Regions from separate parts of the Polaromonas sp. P4_F9 genome, predicted to be linked through region 1. Evidence: riboswitches for the same ligand, from Rfam matches in the RefSeq annotation. Region 1 holds a riboswitch; the other holds the start of a gene.
The links. Region 1 has a riboswitch for S-adenosylhomocysteine ahead of ahcY (adenosylhomocysteinase). Riboswitches for the same ligand answer to the same signal wherever they lie in the genome.
Positions count from the first base shown of each region.

Region 2: linked by a shared signal. The riboswitch ahead of metH (methionine synthase) and the one ahead of ahcY (adenosylhomocysteinase) in region 1 are both predicted to bind S-adenosylhomocysteine.

Region 1 is NZ_JBFUJT010000005.1:125,518-129,974, forward strand. It holds gene metF (methylenetetrahydrofolate reductase [NAD(P)H]) at 1-285, opposite strand, end outside; gene AC1DUB_RS06515 (TlyA family RNA methyltransferase) at 295-1,293, opposite strand; gene ahcY (adenosylhomocysteinase) at 1,501-2,931, opposite strand; S-adenosyl-L-homocysteine riboswitch at 3,035-3,107, opposite strand; gene AC1DUB_RS06525 (HAD-IIB family hydrolase) at 3,173-3,988, shown strand; gene AC1DUB_RS06530 (MFS transporter) at 4,135-4,457, opposite strand, start outside.
Region 2 is NZ_JBFUJT010000045.1:28,416-32,872, reverse strand. It holds gene AC1DUB_RS25945 (homocysteine S-methyltransferase family protein) at 124-1,170, shown strand; gene AC1DUB_RS25940 (cyclic nucleotide-binding domain-containing protein) at 1,242-1,880, opposite strand; S-adenosyl-L-homocysteine riboswitch at 1,914-2,006, shown strand; gene metH (methionine synthase) at 2,024-4,457, shown strand, end outside.

The DNA of each region.
Region 1 (4,457 bases):
GGCGACCAGGTGCTTCACGCCCATGGCCTGCAGGGTCGCCAGCTGCTGGCGCACCGTGACCTTGGTCGCGCCAATGCAGGAGAAATGACAGGCCGCGATCACGCCTTCGTCCAGGATTTCCTTGACGGTGCCAAAGGTGCCTTCTTGCGTGGAGCCCCCCGCGCCAAAGGTCACGGAGCAGAACTCCGGCTGGTGCGCGTAAAGGGCCTGGCGGGTCACGCGCAGCTTGTCTGCGCCCTCAGGCGTCTTGGGAGGAAAGAATTCAAAACTGATGGGAAGATTCATCGCAAGATCTCAATCGTTGTCGGTTTTCTTGTCGCGCCGCTTGCCGCGCGCCGGTCCCGGCTGGCCCGCATGCGCGGCTTCCGGGTCTTCATGCGGTTCGCGCGAGGCAGCGCGCGGAAGGCGCTTGGGCGCCTTGCGTTGCGGCGCCGCGGGCAGCGGCTGGCTCTCGCCGGCGTTGTCGTGGCCCTTGACCGCATGGATGAAAAACTCGCGGTTGCCGTCACCGCCGTCAATCGGCGATGCCAGCCAGGCCTTGACGTCCAGCCCCAGCGCAACGCAGGCATCGCGCAGGCGCTTTTCCACGAACTCAAACAGCGCCGCTTCGCGCACAATGCCGCCCTTGCCAATCTGGCCCGGCTGCAGCTCGAACTGCGGCTTGACCAGCATCAGCACATCGCCGCCGGGCTTGAGCAGGCGCACCACGGCGGGCAACACCAGCGTGAGCGAAATGAAGGACAGGTCACCCGTCAGGAAGTCAAAGTCCGCCTCGACGGGGGTCTCGGCGTCCAGCCCGGCTTCATCACCATCCCATTCGCCCTCATCAGCCTCCGCTTCATGGGCAGGACCAGCGATCAAGTCCATCGCCGTCATGGACCGGGCATTGACGCCTTCGATGCAGACGACCCGCGGGTCAGCGCGCATGCTGGCATGCAACTGGCCATGGCCCACGTCCACGCCCACCACCTGCACCGCACCGTGCTGCAGCAGGCAGTCGGTAAAGCCGCCGGTCGACTGGCCGATGTCCAGGCAGCGCAGGCCGGTGACATCAACACCGCTGCTTTTCAGCGCCCCTTCAAGCTTCAGGCCGCCGCGCGAGATGTATTTGGCTTCGGTGTTGTCGAGCACCTGCAGCTCGGCGCCGTCCGGCACTTCATCGCCGTTTTTGGCAACCTTTTTCCACGCACCGTCTTCTTCGGCGCGCCACTGCACGCCCGAGGCAATCAGGCGCTGGGCCTGGGAGCGGGTGGTGGCAAAGCCGTGTTCAACGAGGAATAAGTCAGCGCGCATGTAGCTCCATGGAATGAGCCCACGCCCGAAAACATTCAGGCGGAGGCCTTGTCTTGCCCAGAGGGCCTGTCTTACCCCCTCTCCCTTTGGGAGAGGGTTGGGGTGAGGGCCGGCAGCCTCACAACGAGGCCGGTAGCGCCTGTGGACGCCGCGGGCCCTCACCCCTGCCCTCTCCCAGCGGGAGAGGGAGGAATACCCGCCGCTTGATCAATAACGGTAGGTGTTGGCCTTGTACGGGCCAGCCTTCGACACGCCGATATAAGCCGCCTGCTCGTCGCTCAACTCGGTCAGCATCGCGCCGACTTTCTTGAGGTGCAAACGCGCGACCTTCTCATCGAGGTGCTTGGGCAGCACATAGACCTTGCCCACTTCGTAGTCGGCCTGCTTGGTGAACAGCTCGATCTGCGCAATGGTCTGGTTGGCGAAGCTGGACGACATCACGAAGCTGGGGTGGCCGGTGCCGCAGCCCAGGTTCACCAGGCGGCCCTTGGCCAGCAGGATGATGCGCTTGCCGTCGGGGAAGATCACGTGGTCGACTTGCGGCTTGATCTCTTCCCAAGTGCATTTCTCCAGCGAGGCGACGTCGATTTCGTTGTCGAAGTGGCCGATGTTGCAGACGATGGCCTGGTCTTTCATCTTCGCCATGTGGTCGTAGGTGATGACGTTCTTGTTGCCGGTGGCGGACACAAAAATGTCGGCCTTGTCGGCGGCGTATTCCATGGTCACGACCTTGTAGCCTTCCATCGCGGCCTGCAGGGCGTTGATCGGATCGATCTCGGTCACCCAGACCTGGGCGCTCAGGGCACGCAGGGCCTGGGCCGAACCCTTGCCCACGTCGCCGTAACCGGCCACGCAAGCCACCTTGCCGGCCACCATCACGTCGGTGGCGCGCTTGATGGCGTCGACCAGCGACTCGCGGCAACCGTAGAGGTTGTCGAACTTGGACTTGGTGACCGAATCGTTGACATTGATGGCGCGCAGGGCCAGCGTGCCCTTGGCCGACATTTCATTGAGGCGCAGCACGCCGGTGGTGGTTTCTTCGGTCACGCCGATGATGTTTTTCAGGCGGCGGCTGTACCAGGTCGGGTCTTGCGCGAGCTTGGCCTTGATCGAGTTGAACAGGCAGATTTCTTCTTCGCTCGTAGGCTTGGAAATCAAGCTGGCGTCTTTTTCGGCCTTGGTGCCCAGGTGCATCAGCAGCGTGGCATCGCCGCCGTCGTCCAGGATCATGTTCGGGCCTTCTTCAGGCGTGCCCTTGGCGCCGTTGAATTCGAAAATCTTGTGGGTGTAGTCCCAGTAGTCGGCCAGGGTTTCGCCCTTGATGGCGAACACCGGCGTGCCGGCGGCGGCAATCGCGGCGGCGGCGTGGTCTTGCGTCGAGAAGATGTTGCACGAAGCCCAGCGCACTTCGGCGCCCAGAGCCTGCAGCGTTTCGATCAGCACGCCGGTCTGGATGGTCATGTGCAGTGAGCCGGTGATGCGCGCGCCCTTCAGGGGCTGGGCCTTGGCGAACTCTTCGCGGATGGCCATCAGGCCGGGCATTTCGGTCTGCGCGATATTCAGTTCCTTGCGGCCCCAGGCGGCAAGCGAGATATCGGCAATGGTGTAGTCGGTGGAAGGTTTCAGGACAGCGCTCATACGGTTCTCCAAATTCAAACGTCAACTGGGCAAAATCGCCACGGGCAAGGCGCTTTCGAAGCAGTGGGGGAATTCAGTCATTCACCCGGCTTGAGAGAGCACTTGCGGGTGAGCGTGGTTGCAATGAAGTCCTGAGCCTGGTCCACGTGATGTGGGTTGCAACGCTCCTCAGGAATCCGCCATTGTACCGAAGCCGGCCGCACCGCACCAGCGCCTGGAATCGGCATGCGAAAATTTCACGATGCAAGAACTCGACAACTGGCCCGCAGACGAGCGGCGCCGGATCTCCGGCGTTTTCACCGACATCGACGACACCCTGACCACCGAAGGGGCGATTACCCTTGATGCGCTGGAGGGCTTGGCTGAATTGAAAGCCGCCGGGTTCAAGGTGGTGGCGATCACCGGACGGCCGGTGGGCTGGAGCGAGCCTTTCGCGGCAAGCTGGCCTGTCGATGCCATCGTGGCGGAAAACGGCGCAGTGGCGCTGCTGCTGGATTCCCAAAGCGCCGCGCCGCGGCCGCTCTCAAAAATCTACCAGCAGGACGCGGCCATGCGTGCAGCCAACTTCACCCGCATGCAGGCCGTGCTGGCGCGCATTGAGCGGGAGCTGCCCGGCATCCACCGCGCCACCGACTCGCCGGGCCGGGAAACCGACATCGCCATCGACCACAGCGAGTTCACGAAACTCAGTGATGCGCAGATCGCCGCCGTGGTGGCGCTGATGAAAAGCGAAGGCATGCACGCCACCGTGAGCAGCATCCACATCAACGGTTGGTACGGCGGCCACAACAAGCTTGAAGGCGCGCGCTGGATTGTTCGTGAACTCTGGCAGCGCGACCTGGACGCCGAGATGGCGCGCTGGGTCTACGTGGGCGATTCGACCAACGACCAACTGATGTTCAAGACTTTCGCCAACAGCGTGGGCGTGGCCAACATCGCGCGCTTTGTGCCGCAGCTGGCGCACCTGCCGCGCTATGTGACCCGGGGCGAGCGCGGCGCGGGCTTTGCCGAGGTGGCAAAGATTTTGCTCACCCCTGCTGACACTCACTTCGTGTAGCGTCCCCTCCCCTTGCAGGGGACGGCGCCTGCGGCCGGGCTGGATTAGGCACACCCCTATCGGGACTCACTGCGTGTAATCCCTTTTCCCCTTGCAGGGGACGGCGCCTGCGGCCGGGCAAAGCCCGATCCGCGGCCCCTGCTGGATTAAGGGAGGGTGGCCGTGCGACGCAGCGAGGTCCAGCGCAGCCAGGCACCCATGCCGGCCACCGCCAGCACCAGCGTGGCGTAACCCTCCACGGTGGCCGGCAGGCCCAGCGGCACGATCAGCCGGCCTGCCAGCATGGCCGGCACGCTGAAGGCGAGGTAGCTGGTGGCATAGAGCGCGGCAAACAGCTCCGCCCGCTGCTGCGGCTGTGCCAGCGGCGCCAGCGTCTGCACCTGCGCGGAAAAAGCCGAGCCGCCGCCGAAACCGGCCAGCGCCGTTCCCGCAAAAAACAGGCCCACGGAACGGGTTGCCAGCGACACGG
Region 2 (4,457 bases), on a different contig from region 1:
CGAAGCCAGTCCCGCGGCCCCGGCTGGTGCAGAGCTCTTGCGAAGGGTAGGGCGGCTCTGGCGGAAAACAGGGACGCTATTCAGGAGCCTGCTGAAAAAACCGCCGCACCTTAAAATCGGGGCATGAAGCCAATCATCTACACCCGCGGACAGCAACTGCCAGCCATCCTGGAACAACGCATAGCCATCCTCGACGGCGCGATGGGCACCATGATCCAGCGCTTCAAGTTGAACGAAGCCCAGTACCGCGGCGAGCGCTTCAAGGATTTTCACAAAGACGTCAAGGGCAACAACGAACTGCTCAGCCTGACCCGTCCCGACGTGATCCGCGACATCCATGAAGGCTACCTCGCCGCCGGCGCCGACATGATAGAGACCAACACCTTTGGCGCCACCACGGTAGCCCAGGCCGACTACGACATGGCGGACCTGGCCGTGGAGATGAACTACGAGTCGGCCCGCATCGCGCGTGCCGCCTGCGACAAGTTTTCCACGCCCGACAAACCGCGGTTCGTGGTGGGCGCCCTGGGCCCGACACCCAAAACCGCCAGCATCAGCCCCGATGTGAACGATCCGGGTGCGCGCAACACCAGCTTTGAAGAACTGCGCAAGGCTTATTACGAGCAGACCGAAGCGCTGGTCAAGGGCGGCAGCGATGTGCTGCTGGTCGAAACCATATTTGACACACTCAACGCCAAGGCGGCGCTGTTTGCGATAGACGAGTATTTCGACAATTCCGGCGAGTGCCTGCCCCTCATCATCAGCGGCACCGTCACGGACGCGTCGGGCCGCATCCTGAGCGGCCAGACCGTGACCGCCTTCTGGCACAGCGTGCGCCATGCCCGGCCGCTGGCGATTGGTCTGAATTGCGCGCTGGGCGCCACGCTGATGCGCCCCTATATCCAGGAGCTGGCACGCGTGGCCGGCGACACCTTCATCAGCTGTTACCCCAATGCCGGCTTGCCCAACCCCATGAGCGACACCGGCTTCGACGAAACGCCCGATGTGACCTCGCGCCTGCTGCGCGAGTTTGCCGACGAGGGGCTGGTCAACATCGTGGGCGGCTGCTGCGGTACCACGCCCGAGCATATCCAGGCCATTGCGAATGCGGTGGCGCCCCTGCCTTCACGGGCAGTCGCTTCCCGCTTCTTCTACCCCGAGGCGGCTTAGGCGGGCTTGGATCGCGGGCTGGCGGGCTCCGCGCTTTTTGCTTTTGTTCGCGTGAGGCGTCAGTCCGGGTGTCAGTCGTCCGGCAGCAGGTGATCGATTTCCTGCTGCATGGCCTGCGTGAGCTGGCTGTATTTCTTGAGTTTTTCGGTGGCGTCGCGCAGCCGCTCGGCAATCCGCAGCGACACCGCAAACATCAGCTTGGCCGCTGTGCGGGGCTCATCAATACTGAGTGTTTCGAGGGCGGCGCGTGACAAAATCGCACACCGCACGTCGGTGCTGGCCGTGCAGGACGCCAGCCGGGCCCGGCCATCGACCAGCCCCATCTCGCCAACCAGGCTGCCCGGCCCCAGCACCGACACGGTGACGGGCGTGCGGCGGCTGACCATGATGCTCTCCACGGTGACCTCGCCCTCGAGCACCAGCAGCATGTAGTCGGTTTCGCTTTTGTCCCCTTCGGCGATGAAGGTGGTGCCTGCGGCAATTTTTTGCGGAGCCATGTAGCTCACCACGGTGAGCGCCTCTTCGGGCGTGAGCTGCATCAGTGCCGTTGGCGCAATCAGCAGGCTGGCCGCCAGTTCGGCCGTGCTGGAGCCTTCAACCGCACGCATGCGTTCTTCTGGCCGCATCAGCTCGGGTGGACCGGTCGCCGCCTTTTTCTTGTCGCCAAACAGGGTTTCAAACATGGATTTTGCGGATTTATTGTGAGGCATGGCGCCGGCTGCTGCCTGCCCTTAAAATAATGGTAACCCAAGGAGCGTTGCAGCGAAGCATTCATTCGTCAGGCTTGGGTTACCGGCGCCTCCCCCGAGGCGCCGCAGCAACGACGCTCACCTTGAGCCCAAAAGGTGAGTGCATGTCCGAAATTCAAGATCCCATCGCTGTTCCTCCCATGAAACTGTCCGGCCTGGAGCCTGTGGCTATCGGGGAGGGCACGCTCTTTGTCAACATCGGCGAGCGTACCAATGTCACCGGCTCCAAGGCCTTTGCCCGCATGATTTTGAATGGCGAGTACGAGCAGGCCCTGGTCGTGGCGCGCCAGCAAGTGGAAAACGGTGCGCAAATCATCGACATCAACATGGACGAGGCCATGCTGGACAGCCAGGCCGCCATGGTGCGCTTTTTGAACCTGATCGCCAGCGAACCCGACATTGCCCGCGTGCCCATCATGATCGACAGCTCCAAGTGGAGCGTGATCGAGGCCGGCCTGCGCTGCATCCAGGGCAAGGGCATCGTCAACTCGATTTCCATGAAGGAGGGGCTGGAGCCCTTCAAGCACCAGGCCAAGCTGCTCAAGCGCTACGGCGCGGCGGCCGTGGTGATGGCATTTGACGAGCAGGGCCAGGCTGACACCTACCAGCGCAAGATCGAGATCTGCGAGCGTGCCTACCGCGTGCTGGTCGATGAGGTCGGTTTTCCGCCCGAAGACATCATCTTTGACCCCAATATCTTTGCCATTGCCACCGGCATTGAAGAGCACAACAACTACGCGGTCGATTTCATCAATGCCACACGCTGGATCAAGGCCAACCTGCCGGGCGCCAAGGTGTCGGGTGGCGTGTCCAACGTGAGTTTCAGCTTCCGCGGCAACGACCCGGTGCGTGAAGCCATTCACACGGTGTTTTTGTACCACGCGATCCAGGCCGGCATGGACATGGGCATCGTCAACGCCGGCATGGTGGGCGTCTATGACGACCTGGAGCCGACGCTGCGCGAGCGCGTCGAGGACGTGGTCCTCAACCGCCAGCCGGTTTACAAGCCGGGTGAGCCTGAACTCACACCCAGTGAGCGCCTCATCGAAGTCGCGGAAAGCGCCAAAAGCGGCGCCAGGGACGACAGCAAGAAAAACGAGTGGCGCGCGCTGCCGGTGCGCGAGCGCCTGTCGCACGCGCTGGTGCTGGGCATGAACGAGTTCATCACCGAAGACACCGAGGAAATGTGGCAGGCCATCAAGGCCGAAGGCGGCCGGCCGCTGCATGTGATCGAAGGCCCGCTGATGGACGGCATGAACGTGGTGGGTGACCTGTTCGGCCAGGGCAAGATGTTCCTGCCGCAGGTGGTCAAAAGCGCCCGGGTGATGAAGCAGGCGGTGGCGCATCTGCTGCCTTACATCGAAGCCGAAAAATTGCTGCTGGAAGCCGCCGGTGGCGACGTGAAGACCAAGGGCAAGATCATCATCGCCACCGTCAAGGGCGACGTGCACGACATCGGCAAGAACATCGTGACCGTGGTCCTTCAGTGCAATAACTTCGAAGTGGTCAACATGGGCGTGATGGTGCCCTGCCACGAGATCCTGGCGCGCGCCAAGGTCGAGGGTGCCGACATCGTGGGCCTGTCCGGCCTGATCACGCCCAGCCTGGAAGAGATGCAGTACGTAGCAAGCGAGATGCAGAAGGACGACCATTTCCGCATCAAGAAAATCCCGCTGCTGATAGGCGGCGCCACCACCAGCCGGGTGCACACGGCGGTGAAGATTTCCCCCCATTACGAAGGCCCGGTGGTCTATGTGCCCGATGCCTCGCGCAGCGTGAGCGTGGCGCAAAGCCTGCTGTCCGACCAGGCCACCAAATACATTGATGAGTTGAGGGCGGACTACGACAAGGTGCGCACCCAGCACGCCAACAAGAAGCAGACACCGATGTGGCCGCTGGCCAAGGCCCGCGCCAACAAAACGCCCATCGACTGGGCGAACTGCACGCCGCCCGTGCCCAAGTTCATCGGCCGGCGCGTCTTCAAAAACTTCGACCTGGCCGAGCTTGCGCAGTTCATCGACTGGGGCCCGTTTTTCCAGACGTGGGACCTGGCGGGCCCGTTCCCAGCCATCCTGAAGGACGAGGTGGTCGGTACCGAGGCGGTGCGGGTGTATGCCGACGCGCAACGCATGCTCAAGCGCCTGATCGAGGGCCGCTGGCTCACCGCCAGCGGGGTGATTGGCCTGTATCCTGCCAACAGCGTGGGCGACGACATCGAGATTTACACCGATGAGTCGCGCAGCGAGGTGGCCATGACCTGGTACGGCCTGCGCCAGCAGGCGGAGAAAACCGCGGTGGACGGCGTGATGCGGCCCAGCCGCTGCCTGGCCGACTTTGTCGCACCCAAGGTGCTCGCGCCTGATGTGATGGCCGCTCGCGCAGCTGCTGTCCCGGATTCGGGCCGGAAAGACGCTCGAATTGCCGACTACATCGGGCTCTTTGCCGTCACCGCCGGCCTGGGCGCCGAGAAGAAGGAGAAATACTTTCTTGACGACCATGATGACTATTCGTCCATCATGCTCAAGGCGCTGGCTGACC